Regions from separate parts of the Enterococcus gallinarum genome, predicted to be linked through region 2. Evidence: riboswitches for the same ligand, from Rfam matches in the RefSeq annotation. Region 2 holds a riboswitch; the other holds the start of a gene.
The links. Region 2 has a riboswitch for FMN ahead of ribD (bifunctional diaminohydroxyphosphoribosylaminopyrimidine deaminase/5-amino-6-(5-phosphoribosylamino)uracil reductase RibD). Riboswitches for the same ligand answer to the same signal wherever they lie in the genome.

Region 1 (3,412 bases), 660 kb from region 2:
GGCAAAATAGTGATAAGGAAACTGATCATCGATGATCGCCCATTCGATCAAGTGATCGTTGACTGTTCCTCGCTTGATCTGTCTAAGTGCCATGATTTCCTCAATCGACTTCCCGCTGAGAAATAAGCGACGGGTCTTCAGCATGCTTTGGTTGAGGTTTTCTTGATAAAACGGGTTTAACCCTGCTGCTAAAAGAGGAGATTGCTTCTTTGCCACTGATAAAAAGCAGTGGATCGCTGCCGCTGGAAAAAACTGATTCCAAGGCATTTTTTGGTAGTTATCTGGTAACAGCTGAAAAAAAGTCTGACCAATTTGCTCAGGTCCTGTCAACGTCCCTGCCAAAAAGTCGGCAAATTCTCCCGGAATCTGCTCGAAGACTGTCCAAAGCTCAGTAAACAACGCCTGCTTCAATTTTGGATGCTGCCGAATCAGCTGCCGAACCGGTTCTGTGAACATAGGAGTGTTCTCCACAGGAATATATCGATTACTGATTTCTTGAAAAGCAGCCGCTTGAACAAGCAGCTGTACCAAGCGCCACATCTGTTCCCCCCGGCGACCGAATTGAAAATAATTTAAATGACGGCAGAGTGTCTCTACTTCAGTAAGCGTTGCAGGTGCAACTGTCTGGAGAAACCCTTTTTCATCTGCTACAAGTTGTTTGGCAGCAATCAGCGCCGTGATTCTTTTATTAAATTCATCCTCTTCAAGATTCGGCATTGCTTGAAAGTAACCTAAGCGATCATAAAAAAAAGCATAACTCAATACTGAACTCGTTCGTTTGCCGTAAAGTATTTGATAAATGGTTGACGGACGCAACTTGTCAGAATGATGAAACAACGCTAAAATAAAAGCATCCATATGTCTATACTTACCTCCAGAAAGGAAACAATTCCATGTCTCAACGCTGCAAAATCATTCCTGAGCGCTGTATCGCTTGTGGACTATGCGCGGTCTGTGCCCCTGATATTTTTGATTATGATGAAGATGGTATCGTCTTATTTGCTCAAGAACCAGCCGCTCGGCAACAGTTTATCATAGAAGATCAGCAAGAAAAAGTCTTAGCTGCATATAAAAAGTGTCCTACTCGGGCGATACTGTTAGAAAAATAAAAAGATCGCGTTTGCTCAAAAGCAACACACGATCTTTTTTATTATTTTCCAACTGGTGAATGTTGCGGTTGTTTACGAGCCAACCAAGGCAACAACTTCGCATGAAGGATCAAGAAGACCCCACTGACGATAACTCCTTTGATCAAGTTAAAAGGAATAATACCGATGCTGACATAACGCGCTAATGACATGCCAAGGAATTGATCTGCTGTAACACCAAAGAAGCGCAGGTACAATGGTGTGATGACATATAGATTGGCAATACTCATAAAAGCAGTTAATGCGAGGATTCCTGTGACCACTCCCACGAATTTATTTTTCGCATGGATCCCTTTACGGAAAAAGTAGTACATTGGCAAAGTAAAGACACAGGATGCCAAGAAACTTGCCGTGTCTCCCACGAGATCTGCTGGTGAAAAACCAGATAGAAACAAGTGTAAGAGAGAACGTAGAAACGCGGTTGCCACGCCAGCAAAAGGACCGAATAAAAACATGACGATCATTACTGGAATATCGCTAAAATCGATTTTCAAAAAGCTAAACGCCGGGATGATGGGAAACGCAATAAACTGTAAGACTGTTCCCATTGCTGCACACATTGCTATTGTTACCATTTTTCTTGTTTTGTTGTTCATTAATACAAATCCTCCTAAGTTCAGGATTCCTCTTCAAACGAACCTATTAAATTTCCTTGATTCCTTACTTGTCGGCGCCAGACAAAGTAAAAAATGCCCTCTTTTCCACAGGGAAAAAGAGGGCATTTGAAAAACCATAGGCAAATCAAATACGCTCTATCTTCTTTATCCAGACTTTACTGTCGGTATCGGAATTTCACCGATTCAGCTACTTCAAAAGAAGTAGGTCGTGGACTATCACCACCGGTCGGGAATTGCACCCTGCCCCTGAAGACGAACCTTTTATTTATAATACATGTTTCATTATACACAAAAATTCTCGATTGACAAATTTTTTAAGCATCTTTTGCTGTGTACTGGTTATTTCACTTGGTTTTTTAATTCATTGACTTCTTTTTTCGTCAACTCCCGATACTCTCCAGGGCGCAACCCAGCTAATGTCAACGAACCATACATTTCCCGTTTCAATTTTTGGACCGGTAAACCAACTGCTTTAAGCATATTTTTCACTTGATGATTACGGCCTTCATGAATCGTCAATTGGACGATACTTGTTTGAGTAGCAGCGTCTGTCGACAAAATCTCAAAGCGAGCAGGTGCGGTTTTCTTGCCTTCGATCCGAATTCCTCTAGACAAGGGCAATAGTTGTTTTTTATCAGCGATTCCTTTCACTTTTGCCACATAGACTTTATCCACTTCATGTTTTGGATGCATCAGTTTTTGTGAAAGATCGCCGTCATTGGTCAGCAATAATAAACCTGAAGTATCATAATCCAACCGTCCGATTGGGTAGAGACGTTCTGGAACTTCAGTAAAAAAGTCTAAAACAACTTTCCTTTTTTTATCGTCAGTTACTGCTGAGATTACGCCACGTGGTTTATAGAGCATATAGTAGACGGGCGATTCTTGTTCAATTGGGACACCGTCAACTTCCACGCGATCTTTGGCACTCACCTGTACTCCTAGTTCCTTAACAATTTGACCATTGACACTGACACGACCTGCCACAATCAACTCTTCTGCTTTTCTGCGAGAAGTGATTCCAGCATGTGCGATTACTTTTTGCAAACGTTCCATTATGAGTCTCCTTCTTGTTTGTAACGATCATAAAAAAGATCCACTGGTCCATCTTCTTCGAGTTCGTCTTCCATTGCTTGAATATCAGGTAATTCGGCTAATGATTTCAAGCCAAAGTAATCCATGAAGTATTCAGTGGTTCCATATAAAATTGCTCGACCTGGTCCATCAACACGGCCTTTTTCCTCGATCAATCGTTTTGCGACTAATTTCTGTACGGAGCCGCTGGACTGGACCCCACGAATCTCTTCTACTTCGATTCGTGTGATCGGTTGCTTGTAGGCAATGATCGACAATGTCTCTAACGCAGCTTGCGAAAGAGAGTTGCCCATTGGCGATTCTGCGTATTTCTTTAATAACGGTGCGACTTCTTTCTTTGTGGACAAAACAAAATGATTCCCAACTTCTAAAATATGCAAGGCTGAATCTTCATTTTCTTCATAACGCTGATTCAATTCTTGCAAGTACTGATAGACAGCCGCAGTTTTGCTATTGACTAAGTAGCTTAATTCTTCTAATCCGATCCCTTCATCTCCTACGACAAAGAGAATCGCTTCTATTTCACTATATTTACTCATCTGTTTTACCTGC
Region 2 (3,412 bases):
GTGCATTCAAATGGTTATCTGTATATGCGTACCGTACCTATTTAGCCAATGTATTTGTATTTCAAGTTATTCTAGTTTGTTTCAAAGATACACTATTACAATTGCCAACGGGAATCATGATTCTTGTTGCCTACTTAGCTACTGCCAGCTGCAGCTTTTTATTAAGCTATCTTCTGCATGTGATTTGGTCAGGGATCAAAGGACCATTTAGTAATTAATTCATAAAAAGAGGGGATCTTATGGAAGAACAATCTGCCTTCGCTACCTGTCATCAACTGGCAAAACTAGTTGAAAAAGCGCTGATCGATGAAGTGGAACTCTCACCCAAGCCAGGCTTAGTCGATCGTTTTACAACTGGTTCACATAGCGATATGAATCACGAACTATTTGTCTTATCTGCACAAACGCTGACACCATTTTTTGAAGAAATGGCGCTGGCTTCTTGGCAAAAAAAACCGAGCCAAGCCGTCAGAGAAGCGATCGCTGAGATTGGTCGCCGTGCTGAAACAGCCATGTTTGCAGCTACTGGTGGAGTCAATACCCATAAAGGGGCCATTTGGGCAATGGGATTGTTTATCAGTGTGATCAGTAGCCAATACAGCTGTGATCGTCAGTTGTTTTTACCAAAGATTTTTACAGAGATTCAACAACTGGTCGCTTATCCAGATCGTCGGATACAAGTTGCGGCTACTGGAAGTCACGGAAACAAAGTCAAACAAAAATATGGTTATACGGGTGCTTTTGGGGAAGCAGCAGCAGGTTTTCCTCATGTTCAAGTGGCATTATCTGATTTTTTGTCACGACAAATAAAAAATTCACCAGAAAAAAGACTCCATATGCTCCTAGCGATCATGGCCACTCTTGATGATACTTGTATTTTGTATCGCAGCGATCAACAAGTGCTGAACCATGTTCAACAGTTGGCAAAGCAAGCCAATAAACAGCCCATTCCTAGCGCCGCTTTTGAAGCATTGAACAACTATTGTCAACAGCAAAATGTTTCACCCGGCGGAAGTGCCGATTTATTAGCTGCCAGTTTCTTTCTGCTTTCTTTGAAAAACTTAACGAGTCAGAAACTTTATTTCACTACAGCAAAATAACATATTTATTCCATTCACAAGACTTTTAAAGAGATTGTTTCTTAAACTCTTTAAAAGTCTTTTTTTATCTGTTCAAAAAACGTGTTATTCAATCGAAATAAATAAAATATAAAAAGAGAAATAATTTATCCGAAAAACCTCTTTTAATTGTTTGCTTGGAGGTCGCTAAATTCTAAAAAAACTTTTTAAAGTCTTCTCAGATAACGGCGAATGTTGGACTTAAACATTTGTTTTAATTGTTATTTAAAAAGGATAGAAGAGGGGTTTGACACCTGAATTAAAAAATAGTAGTATCTAACGTGAATTGAATATGTTTCTTCGGGGCAGGGTGTGATTCCCGACCGACGGTGACAAGCAATGCTTGAAGTCCGTGACCCGCATTCGTGCGGTTGATCCAGTGAAACTCTGGAACCGACAGTTAAAGTCTGGATGGGAGAAGAAAAACTTACAAGAATATTGACGGGAGGAGTCTATCCTTTTGGTCATCGTTTCTTTGAGTTTGTCTAATCAAGACCTCGTGTACTTATGCACGAGGTCTTTTTATTTAAAGAAAGGAGGAATGTTTATGCATGAAACGTATATGAAGCGCGCCATATCCGAAGCACTAAAAGGCAAAGGACAAACCTTCACGAACCCTTTAGTCGGTGCTGTCATTGTGAAAGATGAGGAAATAATTGCTGTAGGCAGCCACATGGCTTATGGCCAGCCACATGCGGAAAAGAACGCCATCGATTCATGTAGTTCCCCCGAAAAACTAATTGATTCAACCATTTATGTGACCCTTGAGCCTTGCCACCATTACGGAAAACAGCCACCTTGTACAACTGCTATTCTACAAAGCGGCATCAAAAAAGTGGTAATTGGTCAATTGGATCCCAATCCGTTGGTATCTGGCAAGGGCAAAGCGTTTTTAGAATCACAAGGAATAGCAGTGATCACAGGTGTTTTAGAAAAGGAGGTACGTGAAATCAATCGCCACTATAATACGTATCACGAAGAGCAACGTCCTTTTGTGGCTTTAAAGCAAGCAACCACACTCGATGGAAAAATCGCTTTAGCTGGTCAGCGAACAAGGATAACCGGTGAAGCTGCATTGCGCCGGGTTCGTCAGGAACGTTCAGACTATCAGGCTATTTTGATAGGGAGCCGCACTGCCTTAATCGATAATCCTACTTTGCGGACAGAGGCTGCCTTTCCGACTTATCGAGTGGTCCTAGATCGTAAAGGAGAAACCTTGAAACAGCAACTAACTCTTTTTGAGGATACCAGTAGTCCTGTACTGGTCTTTACTACGAAAAAAGTCCAAACTGTTTTCTCAAATCACGTGAAAATCATTACCACGCCTTCACTGACTCTCTCGTTTGTCATGAAAGAATTGTATCGACGCAAGATTCAATCGGTTTATGTTGAAGGCGGAAGCAGCATTCATGATGCCTTTCTGGCGAATGGTTATTGGGACCAAGTTATCACCTATCTTTCGCCAAAACTTATCGGCGGCAATGGAACAGCGAGTTTTGCTAGTTCTCGAGAAGTGAATCAGATGTTTGCGCTAACGGAAGTCACTGTTGAACCGGTCGGAGAAGAGTTAAGGATCGTTGGAAGGAGGCAGGAAAATGTTTACCGGACTCATTCAAGAAAAGGGTAAGATCACACGGATCGTGCCTAGTGGTCGCACCATTGCATTGACTTGTCATGCTTCTGAAGCATTGTTAACGGATTATCGGGTTGGCGATAGTATGGCGATCAATGGCGTATGTTTGACAGCGATCAAGACTGGCAAACAAGAATTCACTGTCGAGATCATGCCGGAAACTTATCAACGAACCACCTTTTCGACCGCAAAAATCAATGACGAAGTCAATTTGGAACGAGCGTTAGCTTTCAACGGCCGCTTGGAAGGACACTTGGTGGCAGGTCATGTAGATACTACGACAACGCTGCTAGAAAAGCGTGTGTTGGAGAATGCGCTGATTCTGACATTTGCTTATCCCGACGAACTGAGAAATGAGATCATTCCACAGGGCTCTATCGCATTGAATGGGGTTAGTTTGACGATTATCGAGACCACACTGCGCTATTTCTCCGTTGGACTGATTCCTCATTCCAAAAATCAAACCAATCTGGGGCGACTTAACCGCGGTGAAGCAGTGAATGTTGAAACAGATCTATCAGGAAAATATGTCAAAGCCAATCAACTGATCCGTGGCGGAAGAAAGGAAATGTCCTATGAGTAAAAATAAAATCGAAACAGCACTAGACTATTTAAGAAATGGGCAATTAATTATTGTTGCTGATGATGACGACCGGGAAGC

Region 1: linked by a shared signal. The riboswitch ahead of HED61_RS07835 (ECF transporter S component) and the one ahead of ribD (bifunctional diaminohydroxyphosphoribosylaminopyrimidine deaminase/5-amino-6-(5-phosphoribosylamino)uracil reductase RibD) in region 2 are both predicted to bind FMN.

What each region holds. Positions count from the first base shown of each region.
Region 1 covers NZ_CP050816.1:1,581,663-1,585,074, reverse strand. Annotated here, with positions in the region: gene HED61_RS07845 (helix-turn-helix domain-containing protein) at 1-858, opposite strand, end outside; gene HED61_RS07840 (ferredoxin) at 894-1,109, shown strand; gene HED61_RS07835 (ECF transporter S component) at 1,151-1,744, opposite strand; FMN riboswitch at 1,899-2,023, opposite strand; gene HED61_RS07830 (pseudouridine synthase) at 2,105-2,821, opposite strand; gene scpB (SMC-Scp complex subunit ScpB) at 2,821-3,399, opposite strand; gene HED61_RS07820 (segregation/condensation protein A) at 3,392-3,412, opposite strand, start outside.
Region 2 covers NZ_CP050816.1:2,244,791-2,248,202, reverse strand. Annotated here, with positions in the region: gene HED61_RS11165 (acyltransferase family protein) at 1-218, shown strand, start outside; gene HED61_RS11160 (triphosphoribosyl-dephospho-CoA synthase) at 240-1,100, shown strand; FMN riboswitch at 1,411-1,545, shown strand; gene ribD (bifunctional diaminohydroxyphosphoribosylaminopyrimidine deaminase/5-amino-6-(5-phosphoribosylamino)uracil reductase RibD) at 1,666-2,745, shown strand; gene HED61_RS11150 (riboflavin synthase) at 2,714-3,334, shown strand; gene ribA (GTP cyclohydrolase II) at 3,327-3,412, shown strand, end outside.